DNA from 4 places in the Pseudophaeobacter sp. genome. Region 4 is predicted to be linked to each of the others. Evidence: riboswitches for the same ligand, from Rfam matches in the RefSeq annotation. Region 4 holds a riboswitch; each other region holds the start of a gene.

What was found. Region 4 has a riboswitch for cobalamin ahead of ACN0VH_RS11070 (aromatic ring-hydroxylating oxygenase subunit alpha). Riboswitches for the same ligand answer to the same signal wherever they lie in the genome.
Region 1: another riboswitch for cobalamin. It lies ahead of ACN0VH_RS06315 (DUF1636 family protein); the one in region 4 lies ahead of ACN0VH_RS11070 (aromatic ring-hydroxylating oxygenase subunit alpha).
Region 2: another riboswitch for cobalamin. It lies ahead of ACN0VH_RS00705 (TonB-dependent receptor plug domain-containing protein); the one in region 4 lies ahead of ACN0VH_RS11070 (aromatic ring-hydroxylating oxygenase subunit alpha).
Region 3: another riboswitch for cobalamin. It lies ahead of nrdH (glutaredoxin-like protein NrdH); the one in region 4 lies ahead of ACN0VH_RS11070 (aromatic ring-hydroxylating oxygenase subunit alpha).

The regions. Positions count from the first base shown of each region.
Region 1 covers NZ_JBLWXG010000001.1:1,324,801-1,328,003, forward strand. The annotation lists gene glpD (glycerol-3-phosphate dehydrogenase) at 1-320, shown strand, start outside; gene cobO (cob(I)yrinic acid a,c-diamide adenosyltransferase) at 425-1,060, opposite strand; cobalamin riboswitch at 1,111-1,339, shown strand; gene ACN0VH_RS06315 (DUF1636 family protein) at 1,434-1,853, shown strand; gene cobW (cobalamin biosynthesis protein CobW) at 1,850-2,884, shown strand; gene cobN (cobaltochelatase subunit CobN) at 2,974-3,203, shown strand, end outside.
Region 2 covers NZ_JBLWXG010000001.1:141,273-144,475, forward strand. The annotation lists gene ACN0VH_RS00705 (TonB-dependent receptor plug domain-containing protein) at 1-1,835, opposite strand, end outside; cobalamin riboswitch at 1,992-2,200, opposite strand; gene ACN0VH_RS00710 (N-acyl-D-amino-acid deacylase family protein) at 2,939-3,203, opposite strand, start outside.
Region 3 covers NZ_JBLWXG010000022.1:5,780-8,982, forward strand. The annotation lists gene ACN0VH_RS20670 (LysR family transcriptional regulator) at 1-506, shown strand, start outside; cobalamin riboswitch at 1,035-1,240, shown strand; gene nrdH (glutaredoxin-like protein NrdH) at 1,334-1,555, shown strand; gene nrdI (class Ib ribonucleoside-diphosphate reductase assembly flavoprotein NrdI) at 1,572-1,988, shown strand; gene nrdE (class 1b ribonucleoside-diphosphate reductase subunit alpha) at 1,970-3,203, shown strand, end outside.
Region 4 covers NZ_JBLWXG010000004.1:56,615-59,817, forward strand. The annotation lists gene ACN0VH_RS11065 (FAD-binding oxidoreductase) at 1-79, opposite strand, end outside; gene ACN0VH_RS11070 (aromatic ring-hydroxylating oxygenase subunit alpha) at 85-1,356, opposite strand; cobalamin riboswitch at 1,421-1,621, opposite strand; gene ACN0VH_RS11075 (thiamine pyrophosphate-binding protein) at 1,887-3,203, opposite strand, start outside.

The sequences.
Region 1 (3,203 bases), on a different contig from region 4:
GCGACTATCCGTTCCTCAGCGCCTATGCCACGCGCCGTCTGATCCGTGCCTACGGGCTGGAAGCCTGGGAGGTTCTGGGAGATGCAAAAGCACCAGAAGATCTGGGGCAGGATTTTGGCGCAACCATCACTGCACGCGAGCTGGACTGGGTAATCAGGAACGAATGGGTGCGCACAGGCGAAGATTTTCTATTGCGCCGCACCAAGCTGAACCTGCGGCTTGATGCAGCCCAGCGTGCGGCTGTGGATGCGTATATTCGAAACAATCCCGCCCTTCTGTCAGCTGCAGAAAACCGGGCTGCGTCGGTGGCTCAGACGTGACCCAGATATAATCTGGGCCTGATCCGTTTTTTTGGGGATGCACAAGTCCGCCTGCGCGGCGGGCAAGGCACTGCCCGCCTTTTCGACCGCGCAGCGCCTTTCTCTTAAAATTCCACGCCTTTTTGCGCCTTAATACCGGCACGAAAGGGGTGCTTGACCTGCCCCATCTCGGTGACAAGATCGGCGATCTCGATCAGCTCTTCTTTGGCGTTGCGGCCGGTCAGCACCACATGGGTCATCGGCGGCTTTTCCTCCACCAGGAATTCCAGCACTTCGTCCAGATCCAGGTAATCATAGCGCAGCGCGATGTTGATCTCGTCCAAGAGCACCATGGTGTTGCGCTCATCCCGAATCATCTCTTTGGCTTTTTCCCAGCCCTTTTGCGCCGCAGCGATATCGCGCGCCTTATCCTGTGTTTCCCAGGTAAAGCCTTCGCCCATCGCATAAAACTGGCACAGATCGCTGAAGTTTTCCTCAATCAGGCTACGCTCGCCGGTCTGCCAGGCGCCTTTGATGAATTGCACCACAGCCGAGGGCATGCCATGGGCGATACACCGCATGATCATCCCGAATCCCGAGCTGGACTTGCCCTTGCCCGGGCCAGTGTGGACGATGATCAGCCCCTTTTCGCCATCCTTGTTTTTCATCATGCGATCGCGGGCGGCCTTTTTCTTGGCCATCTTTGAGGCATGCCGTGCCGCTTCCTCTTCTGAAACGCCGGTTTCGGACTTCTCGCTCACTGGGGTCACTCCTGCTGTTTGTGCAAGTCTTGACAAGGAAGCCCCCAATAGCGCAAGGGGTTTTCGTTGGTTCCTGCAAATTGCAGGCGAAGAGGGAATGTGACAGGCAGGTGCCCCCCCCTTGGCATCAGTCTCAAGCACAGCCGCCCCCGCGACCGTGACCGGAGAGGTCTCTGATGCCACTGGTGCCCTGCGCCGGGAAGGCAAGAGAGCCGCAGACAGGCCCTAGGCCTGTTGAAATCCGCAAGCCGGGAGACCTGCCAACGCATGAGACAACGGGCGAACGGGGTGTGTCGCAACTGGTTGTGGGAGCGCACCTCTGCCCTCCCCCTGCTGGCACTGCCCCTTGGCCCCACAATGGATGTGCGCGCTGATGGCAGACGATATGGCGGACCCCCCCGCCCCAAATACCGCAGAGGTCACCCTGACGATCTGCACCACCTGCAAACGCGAAGGTGTTGACCCCGAATCCACACGCCCCGGCACCCTGCTGCTGTCGGCCCTCTCCGAGGCGACATTGCCAGACGGGGTCACGGTGCGCGGTGTTGAATGCCTGTCCGCCTGCAAACGTGGCTGCGCCATGGTGCTGACCGGTGGCGATACCCGCTGGAGCTACATCTACGGCGACCTAGATCCCGAAGCCCATGTCGACGACATTCTGGCCGGGGCTGCCGCCTATGCTGCCACGACCGATGGGCTGGTGCCCTGGCGCGAACGCCCACAGGTATTTCGCAAGCAATCCATCGCCCGCATTCCCCCGATCACATTCCCCTGCAAGGACGAAACCCCATGAGCGATCTCAACAAAATTCCTGTCACCGTCATCACTGGTTTCCTCGGTGCGGGCAAGACCACGCTGATCCGCCACCTGATGCAAAACCCCCAGGGCAAGCGCCTGGCGGTTCTGGTCAATGAATTTGGCACCGCAGGCGTCGATGGCGATATCCTGAAATCCTGCGCCGATGAAAACTGTCCTGAAAACAACATTGTGGAGCTGGCAAACGGCTGTATCTGCTGCACCGTGGCGGATGATTTCATCCCCACCATCGAGGCCCTGATGGCCCTGCCAGAGGCCCCCGAACATATCCTGATCGAGACCTCAGGCCTGGCCCTGCCCAAGCCGCTGCTCAAGGCCTTTGACTGGCCGGCCATCCGATCGCGCATCACCGTTGATGGCGTCATTGCCCTAGCCGACGCCGAAGCCGTGGCCGCAGGGCAGTTTGCCCCCGATCTCGCCGCCGTCGAGGCCCAGCGCGCTGCCGACGATAGCCTGGATCATGAAACGCCGCTGTCGGAAGTGTTTGAGGATCAGATCGCTTGCGCCGATATCGTGCTCTTGTCCAAGGCCGATCTGGCGGGCGAGGCCGGACTGGAACAGGCCCGCAAGGTGATCGAGGCCGAAGCCCCGCGCCAGCTGCCGATCCTCCCCATGAGCGAGGGCGTGATTGATCCGCGCATCATTCTGGGGCTTAATGCAGCCGCCGAAGACGATCTGGAGGCACGCCCCAGCCATCACGATGGCCACCACGACCACGAACATGACGATTTTGAAAGCATAGTTGTCGAAATGGGCGAAGTTTCTGACCCGGAAGCGCTGCAAAATGCCATTGTGAACCTGGCTCGGACACGCAATATCCTGCGGGTCAAAGGCTATGTTGCAGTAAAGGGCAAGCCAATGCGCATGTTGGTACAGGCCGTTGGCGAACGTCTGCGGGCACAATATGATCAGCCCTGGGGCGATGCACCGCGTCGCACCCAGTTGGTGGTCATTGCCGAACATGACAATATCGACGGGGCCGCCATCCGGGCAGACCTGGGCGCCTAGGCCACTGGCAAAGACAAAGCAAACGCGGGTGCCGCATTCCGGCTGCAAGGCCAGGCGGCACCCTAAACACTCTGCAAGAGGCCTCACCAATGCACGTCGTTTTTCGTGAAAGCCACGGGTTGGATCAAACCGACACGCCACAGGATCTGGGGCAATCGCCCGCAGATTTGGTGGTGCTGTCCTTTTCCGACAGCGACCTTGGGGCCTTTGCGGCAGGCTGGCATCGCGCCGATGGCAAACTACCCAGCCTGCGGCTGGCCAATCTGGTGGCGCTGAAACACCCGCTGTCGGTCGACACCTATGCCGAACAGACACTCGC
Region 2 (3,203 bases), on a different contig from region 4:
CGTTTGGCGTACCCCCAAACGTCGGAATACTCTTTGTCGAACAGGTTGGTGACACGACCGGTCAGGGTGACCTGATCGGTGAGGTCATATCGAGCCGCGACGTCCACGGTCACATAGCTCGGCATCTCCACCACCGGATACGGCCAGGCGCCGAAAAACTGCGTATCGTAGTTCCCGGTCACATAGCGCAGATCGGCGTTCACGCTGCCACGTGCGTTCATGAACTGATGCGTCGCGCTTAGCAGCAATTCGTGCTTGGGACGGCGCACCTCGACGGAGCCATCGGCGTTTGATGCGTCCAGGTAGGTGTATGCCAGACGGAAAGTCAGATCATCGGTGGCTTTGATGTCACCGGCGATTTCGACACCGCGGCGCTTGGCCTTTTCAGTTCGGTTGCGATAGGTGTTCATGCCCAGACCGGTGTCGAAATACCATTCGATTTCGTCTGTCAGGTTTTCGCGAAACATGGTGACGTCAACCAGACCACGGCCTTGCAGGAACGGCACTTCGACGCCCAAGTCAAAGCTGCGGTTTTTCTCAGGCGCTAGGTTCGGATTGCCAACAGTGCCAGACGAACTGCCAAACAGCTCGAAGAAGGATGGGTCGACGCTGCCTTCACCCGCCGACGCGTGCAGGCGAACGCCGTTGCCAAACACATAGGCGGCGCCGACGTTCCAGGTGGTGTCATCGTCGAATGAGCTGTTGTTGTCACGCCGCAGCCCGCCCTGAACGCTCAAGCCATTATTGAACGATCCACGATATTCCACCGCAAAAGATGTCCGGTCAGGTCGGTAGTCTGGGTTGGAGTTCGACCGTTTCTGAGTATTTTCAGCGATCACGTTCACGATCTGGTTGGCGTCTTCCAGTGTCGCACTGTCCAGCGCGAAGCTCAGTAGATAACGCACCGATTTCCGGTCCGCCTGAGAAAAGCGGCCAGCGCTGGATAGGCTTTCGAAGTCGCTGTAATCGTAGGACAGGCGGTGTTTCATGCGTCCGCCCAACATTGCGTATTCGGCAAATATACTGGCGAGCCGCTCGGTGCGCTCGGAGGTTGCAGTGGGGTCGTCGGTGACGCTTTGATCAACCGTCACAGCCGAGTAGTTTTGCGGATCGCTGTCGTACTCCTCTTCGGAATGGCGGAAGGAGAAGCCAAGCTGCAAATCTTCCGACACCAAATAGTCGCCGGTCAGGTTGATGGTACTGCGCTCAATCCCGTCTTTTTCGCCGCCACTGCCGGAGATGTCATAGCCGCGATCGTTCAGGTGTGACAGACCGACCGCCAGGCCGCCGCGTTCATTGCGCATTGAATAGCGCCCCGCGACCGAGGTTGCGTCACCACCTTCGATTTTGCCAAACAGCTCGCGACCGATGGCACCCTTCTTGGTGATGATATTGATGACACCCGACGACGCGCTGGATCCGTAGAACACCGATTGCGGGCCGCGCAGAACTTCGATGCGTTCGATATTGGCGGTTTCCAGGCCCGACAGGATGTATTCGTCATTCCCAGCCGATGCAGGAACGCCGTCGATCAGTATCAGTGTATTGTTGCCTTCACCGCCGCGGATGCGGATCTGAGTGAAATTGTCGCCAGAACCGTTGACCGAAATACCGGGCACCGCGCGCAGCGCGTCCTGAACGGTCAGAATGCCGCGTTCTTCGATTTCTTCGCTCGTCAGGACCGAAGCTGAGCGGCCGTATTTCTGGGCCTCGACCGGCGTAAAGCCGCCGGAGACGATGATCTCTCCCAGATCGGTGACGACGTCATCCTGGGCGATTACGATTGCTGGTGCGGCGGCCAGAGCCGCAGCCAATGACAGGCTTGCCTTGCGCATATTCCATTCCTCCCGACCCGCGCAACAAGCACAGGCCAAGTGACTGCCAAAGCGGGCAGTGTATTCGGGTTTGGTCTTTGAAAGGCATTGCCTCCGCAGACAGTGAAAACTGCCACCACTACGGAAATCCGTTATCTACAGCGCGCCCCGCACCGGGATAGGGTGATCATCCTGGCAGGTCTCCTGACTTGCGGGTCGAGGCTTTGCCGCACCTTCCCGCCCCTCGGGGCAGTGGCATCTCGCAGCATTGCTCTCCGCTCACAGTTGCGGGGGCAGTCACGGATTCGGCGCCTGTTGGCTACACCTCACCGTGTTCCCTATTAACCGGGTGGTTTCCCAGCCGGACCAGAATTGCCGGAACTTATGCAAGTTGAGCTTTTTTTGTCAAGCGCCAATGTCTCACTGGCCGCCTTGGATGCGGCTCCAAAAGGCTGCTTCCCCAGTAGGTTAGGTTTTGTCTATTTCATTTGCTGATCGGAGAGGTCGCTTGGCGACGAGAAATTCTGATGAGCTGATGTCGGTTGGCGTTGATAACTGCAAATAAGTCTTTCATTTGATTGGGTTCGGCAAGGGGGGCGGTCTTGTTACGCAGGAAGATCAAGCGGCTGCCGCTGGTGGCAACGTTCCGGAAATTGCCACTCTGCATTGTCGGCTTGGAAGCCTGCCTGAGCACACATTTTGTGCGCCGGACTTTGAGCGGGATGGGGTTTTTGCCCCGGATCATTCCAGCGATATATGTGAATCCGTTCAATAAGGCGAACAGAACGGCGACAACGACGCCGAGGTAATTACGGAAGCCGCCCGGCGTTCCAACCTGAAGGCGTCGACTATGGCTTGCTGCAGCATATCCTCCATATTGGCTCGCTCAGACATACCCTGCCTCTCTGAGCTGAACCGCATCGATACCGGGAGGCTCAGGCATTTCTGACAATGCTGCCGCCCGGGCTTCTTTGAGGAGGCAGGTTTCTTCTACCTGGGGAGATGCAGGATCACTTTCCGCGAAATGCGCGGCCTTGACGCTACCAAAGTCGTGAACATTCTCGAGCGTGAGAAGCGAGAGCAGGGCAGATGCGGCGCGTACCGGGCGCGCAGTGCGAGGCCTGTCACAGCACTGCCCCGGCTCTGGCGCCGGTATGGCCGCCTGCACACCAGCTTTCGCGGCCATTGACAAAGACCAGGTCGATACCTTCCGCAGGGCGGGTGGGGTGCGTGTAATCGTTGCCTTCACGGATGGAGGCGGCATCAAAGACCACTAGGTCCGCATACATACCTTTGGCGATGCGGCCCCGATCCTGTAGCCCAAAGCGGTCGGCGGGCATCGAGGTCATGCGTTTGATGCCAGTTTCAAGGTCAAAGACCCCTGTGTCG
Region 3 (3,203 bases), on a different contig from region 4:
TTACGCCTTTTGTGCAAGCCAAGTCGGACTTGGTGTTCAAGCGCCTGCTGCGCGAGCCGCTGGTGGCTCTGGCCTCACGCGATCATTTCGAGGATCTGCCGGAAACGCTGTCCCTCGATTTTCTGTCTCGTTTGCCACTTCTCGTCATGCAGGGAATGCCAGTTATCGTGCGGCAAGATGGGCGCGAGACGCCTGCGATGCTGACAGAATATCTGGAGCGGTCCGGGCGATCGCTGAACATTGCTTGCAGCGTGCGCCAAGCGACAACACTGGTCGACTTGGCAACATCCGGTTTGGGGGTAGGCCTCGTTCCAAACCTGGCAGTTGCATCTCAGATGCCGGAGCACGTTCGGGTCGTATCACTTTCGAAGCCGGAAGTCGTTCGAGACATCGGAATTGCCACACTCAAGGGAGAGGTTCTGAGCAAGCCAGCGCTTGCGCTGACCGGAATATTCAAGGCGCATCTGAGAGGCACAAGAACTGTACGATGCAATGATAAGATGTAAGGTTCCCGCAACGACAGTTGTCTCTTTGGTGCTGTGCTATGATAGTCCATGTTGTACGGGACGGCGCTGAGACGCTGACGCTTGCTTATTTCGAGGCAACTCCACCCTGAAACCGCCGTTGACCTGTCTTTGCGCGGGGCCGGATGGCTGAACAATTATCGTGTATGTATGGTGTGCGCTGCGGTTCCGTGCAGAATAAAACGGTCCGCAATGGAAGAGCTGACCGACCGTCTGTCTGACTCAATTTAGTAGCGACTTTAGGTGTGCAACTTGTGTGCAATCCAAGGTCAAGGACCGGAAAGCGCACGATTTCGGCCTCCTGCGCAAACGCAGCTAACTCACCCTTTGTCCGCTTAACTGCCGTTCCTTCACTCTGGGCTAAATGTCCGGTTCCTCAGTGCCGCGCGTAGGGCACGTCTTGCCAGAATGGTCATAGTGAACGGCATATGATGCGGATGCCTGATCGGCCACCTCGACTTATCCACGCAATTCCAACATCGATATATTGACAGCGGGAGCGCGCTTCCCCCAATATGCAGTTGCTTTGGTTCCTGCGAGGTGACTCGCAGGCTAAGAGGGAAGCCGGTGCGGTCACACGACCAATTCCGGCACTGCCCCCGCAACTGTAAGCGGCGAGTCTGGGTCTAATCCACTGGTGCAAGGTCGCGCCGGGAAGGCCGACCAGAGACGTTCGAGCCGCAAGTCAGGAGACCTGCCAGGGCATGAACGACGACCGCGGCGGAGGGCCCGGGTGCGTAGATGGGCCCTTTGGTCCTGTCTTCGTGTCCCCTCTGTCCAGAGGCAACCAACTGGCAAGGGACAAAAATATGAGCATCACCGTCTATTCCAAACCCGCCTGCGTGCAATGCACCGCGACCACCCGCGCCCTGACCGCACGTGGCATCGACTATAACGTGGTCGACCTGACCGAGGATGCGGCGGCGATGGAGATGGTGGCCGGGCTGGGTTACCGCCAGGCGCCAGTCGTCGTCGCGGGCGACGACCACTGGGCAGGCTTCCGCCCCGACATGATCAGCCGCCTGTCCTGAGGGCGGGGGCTTCGGGATGGGGGGGCTCGTCTATTTCTCCAGCGGTTCGGGCAACACCGCCCGTTTCGTCGAGCGCCTTGGCCTTCCCGCCACGCGTCTGCCCCTGCGGGGCGATGCCGCCTTGCCGGTGATGATCGGGCCCTTCGTGCTGATCTGCCCGACCTACGCGGACGGCGAAGGCCGGGGCGCGGTAGCGAAGCCGGTGATCCGGTTCCTGAATGTCGAGACCAACCGCAGCCATCTGCGCGGCGTGATCGCCAGCGGCAACCGGAATTTTGGAAACACTTTCGCGATGGCCGGACATGTCATCGCGCGGAAATGCAACGTGCCCGTGCTCTATCGTTTCGAGCTGGCCGGCACAGACACCGACATCGCCCGCGTCCGCGACGGGCTACAAACCTTTTGGGGATCCCGATGCTTGACGCCAGCCTGACCCAAGGCCTCGATTACCACGCGCTGAACGCGATGCTGAACCTCTATGACGAAGAGGGGAACATCCAGTTTGAAGCAGACCGGATGGCGGCGCGGCAGTATTTCCTGCAACACGTCAACCAGAACACGGTCTTCTTCCACTCGCTGGAGGAGAAGCTAGGCTATCTGGTGGACGAGGGTTATTACGAGGCGCAGGTGCTGGAGCAGTATTCAAAGGCCTTCCAGCGGAAGATCTGGGACGCAGCATTCGCAAAGAAGTTCCGCTTCCCCACCTTCCTCGGCGCCTTCAAATACTACACCTCCTACACGCTGAAGACCCGGGACGGGCAGCGCTTCCTTGAGCGCTACGAAGACCGCGTGGTGATGAATGCGCTGGCGCTGGCGCGCGGCGACGAGACACTCGCCATGCAGCTGATGGAGGAGGTCCTGTCGGGCCGGTTCCAGCCGGCCACGCCGACCTTTCTGAATGCGGGCAAGAAGGCGCGGGGCGAGTTCGTCTCGTGTTTCCTGCTGCGGTTGGAAGACAATATGGAGAGCATTGGGCGCGGTATCAACTCGGCCCTGCAACTGTCGAAACGTGGCGGCGGCGTGGCCTTGATGCTGACCAATATCCGCGAATACGGCGCGCCGATCAAAGGGATCGAGAACCAGTCCTCGGGCGTCATCCCGGTGATGAAACTGCTTGAGGACAGCTTTTCCTATGCCAACCAGCTGGGAGCGCGGCAGGGCGCGGGCGCGGTCTATCTGAACGCGCACCATCCCGACATCCTCAGCTTCCTCGACACCAAGCGCGAGAATGCGGACGAGAAGATCCGGATCAAGACCCTGAGCCTTGGGGTGGTGATACCGGACGTGACCTTCGAGCTGGCGAAACGGAACGAAGACATGTATCTCTTCTCGCCGCACGACGTGGAAAAGGTCTATGGCTGCGCCTTTTCGGAGATCTCGGTCACCGAGAAATATGCCGAGATGGTCGACAACCCCAAGATCCGCAAGAAGAAACTCAACGCGCGCGCCTTCTTCCAGACCCTGGCCGAAATCCAGTTCGAAAGCGGCTACCCCTACATCATGTTCGAGGACACGGTGAATTCGGCCAACCCGATCGCCGGTCGGATTTCGATGTCCAATCTCTGTTCTGAAATCCTGCAAGTGAACACCGCGTCCGAGTTCACGGATGACCTGTCTTACGCGCAGATGGGCACCGACATTTCCTGCA
Region 4 (3,203 bases):
GCGCCTCAGGAACCACTGAAACACATTCCAGTGTTTCCCCATCTTTCCAAACGCCTGCGGCTGAATAGAGGTCTTTCATATCGTTTACTCCGCCGCCACGGCATCAGGTGCCAGGCGATCTGTCAATGTGGTGCAATACCACTCTACAAACTGTAGTACTCCGGTCTCTTGCGTTCCCGAATAGGGGCCGGGCGCATAGGCTGGGCTGTTGATGCCTTGTTGATTGTTTTCGACAACCTCCCGGTCTTCTTCATTCGTGGCGATCCAGACCTCTGTCAGGCGTTTCAGATCATAGTCGACACCTTCGACCGCGTCTTTGTGGACCAGCCATTTGGTGGTCACCTCAGTTTCGGTCGCGCTGATCGGCGTGACACGGAAGACAATGGAATGGTCCGCAAGGAAATGGTTCCAGGTTGTGGGATAGTGAAACTTCAGCAGTGCCCCGGCATCGGCAAAGGGGGCGTGCCCCATCCCGCGACGCACAGCGGCTTTGCCGTTCATCGTATAGCTTTCGGCACCTTGCTTCAGCGGCATGCGTGCCAGCCGGTACTGTCCGTCACCATCAAGGCGAAAGTGAGAGGGCAGCCCCGCAGCTTCACAACGGTCAAAATGCGCCTGCAGATGCGCTGGTGTATTGCCGTCTTCGATACCGGTTACAGCAGGGTCATCCGGGAAAGTCCTGCAAAGTGCCGGGTGGTTACCGCCGCAATGGTAACATTCGCGGTTATTTTCCCAGACCAGTTTCCAGTTGCCGTTTTCAACGATTGAGCTCTCGAAGGCGACTTTGGCATTTCCCAGATCATGCGGCTCTAGATAGGGGCGGGCGACTTCAGCAAAGCTATCAAAATCAGGGGCCTCGTCCGCCAGGCAGATATAGACCAGCCCTGCCAGTTCGCGGCAATGCACCGTTTTCAAACCATGCTGCCTGGGGTCAAAATCAGGCCCCATATCGCGGGCCCAGAGCAAAGATCCATCAAGCTCATAGGTCCATTGGTGATAGGGGCAGACCAATTTGGGGGCGTTTCCCTTGGCCGCCTTGCAAATGATAGAACCACGGTGGCGGCAAGTGTTGTGGAAGGCCCGAATCAGATTGTCAGCGCCCCGCACGATAACTACGCGATAGGCCCCTACGTTATAGGTGACGTAGTCGCCGGGTTTGGCCAATTCACAGGCCGCAATTGCAAACAGCCAATCGCGGTAGTGGATGTTCTCCAGGTCGGCCTGAAAGATTTCGGGGTCGGTGTAGAACGCCTGTTCCAAGGTATGTTTCGGTTTTCGGCGGGCAATTAGGCTTTGAATAGTGTTCACTTCTGGCTCTCCTGCCGCGCCCCGCGGCCTTGCTTGGGCAGATGACATGGGAGAACAGTTCGGAGGCGCGCGAGGAACACGTCCGGAATCTGTGCCCCCACCGCCACCCGCGGTTTGACATATCTGCAAGGCTGGTTTCCGGACTTGGAAGAGGCTTTCACCGGGTAGCGGCACCTTCCCGGGATCCTCGTCCCAGTGGTGATAGCCGAACCTGATCTTCCTTACCGTTGCGGGGGCAGTGTCGGGTTTTCACCGACTTCCCAATTCTCTGCCGCCCGCGCGGGACGGCAGCACCTTGCCGGGACAGACTAGATCGCAAGCGCCGGATTTCTGAGTTGCGAACGACTTCTTTAGGTCCAAAACCGTACTGCCATGCAAAAGCTGCAACATGGCCGCCGCAGGCAACGAAGCAGGGCTTGCCATGCCCAAAAAGCGAAGGTTGATGCCCCATGCAACGAATGCTGCGCCGATGCGGGGGCATTGGGAAGACCGAGAGCGGGGAGGGGGCTGGCCGAAGATTTGCCATCCGGGATGGCCCCGTCATCGCCCAACTGTTGCTGGCGTGGCCTACCGCTCTATCAGGCGTTGCTGAGCGGTAAACCAGACGCGTTCTGGTGTATGTTTCTGCCAGTGGTTAGGCCATTGACCTTTTCGACAATGGCGGCAGCATCAATGCCATGATGACTATAGAGATCGCCAATCGTACCGGTCTGACCAAAATGTTCCACACCCAGCGGAATGGTCTGGTGCCCCGCAACCGACCCCAGCCAAGACAGGGTTGCCGGGTGACCGTCGATCACGGTGATGATTTTGCAATGCGGCGGCAGGGCAGACATGAGAGTTTCGATATGAGACTGCGCATCAGCAGCGCCGCGCGACCGCACCCGTTGCGCCGCAGTCCAGCCCGCATTCAAACGGTCAGCCGAGGTAACGGCGAGAACGCCCACATCCCGCCGGGCCTCGCCAATCATCCCTGCAGCCTTGATCGCTTCGGGCGCGACGGCGCCCTGGTAGGCAATCACGACATCGCAATTCGGCCCCGGCCTGCGCAGCCAGTAGGCGCCATCAATGGCCCCCTGGCGGAAATCATCGTCGACCCGCTTGCCGGGCTGTTCGATCGGGTTGGTGGACAGGCGCAAATAGACAGAGCCGCCGGTTTCGTCGCGCAGCCAGGTGCGCTCATCCGGGTCGCCTTCGCCGTCGCGCTGAAGGTAGTCAAAGGCCCATTGCATGATCACCGCCAATTCATCCGCAAAAGCAGGTTCAAAAGCGGCGAGACCGTCCTGGCTCATCCCGATCAGCGGCGTGCCGACTGACTGGTGGGCACCACCTTCAGGTGCCAGGGTAATGCCTGACGGCGTCCCCACCAGAATGAAACGGGCATCCTGGTAGCAGGCATAGTTCAGCGCATCCAGGCCGCGGGCAACAAAAGGGTCATAGACCGTGCCAATAGGGATCAGGCGCTTGCCGAACAGCGAATGTGACAGGCCCGCCGCCCCCAATAACAGCATCAGGTTCATTTCTGCGATGCCCAGTTCGATATGCTGTCCCTGCGGCGTGAATTCCCATTTCGCGGTCGAAGGGATGCGGTGTTCGATGAAGGCGTCGGCCTGTTCTGCCCGGCCAAATAGTTTGCGCCGGTTCACCCAGGGGCCCAGGTTTGTCGTGCCGGTCACATCAGGCGATGTGGTCACGATCCGCTCGGCCAGCGGGCTGTCACCTTTGGACAGATCATCGAGGATCTTGCCAAAGGCCATCTGTGTCGAAGTATCGCGGGCGGTGTCAATTTCAAGGCTGGGCACAGCCAGTTTGATATCCTGAAAACGACGTCTGCCCTGCGCAAAGAAGGCCACCTGGGACAGGAACTCTTGCAGGGCCTTGGGATCTTCAACGGT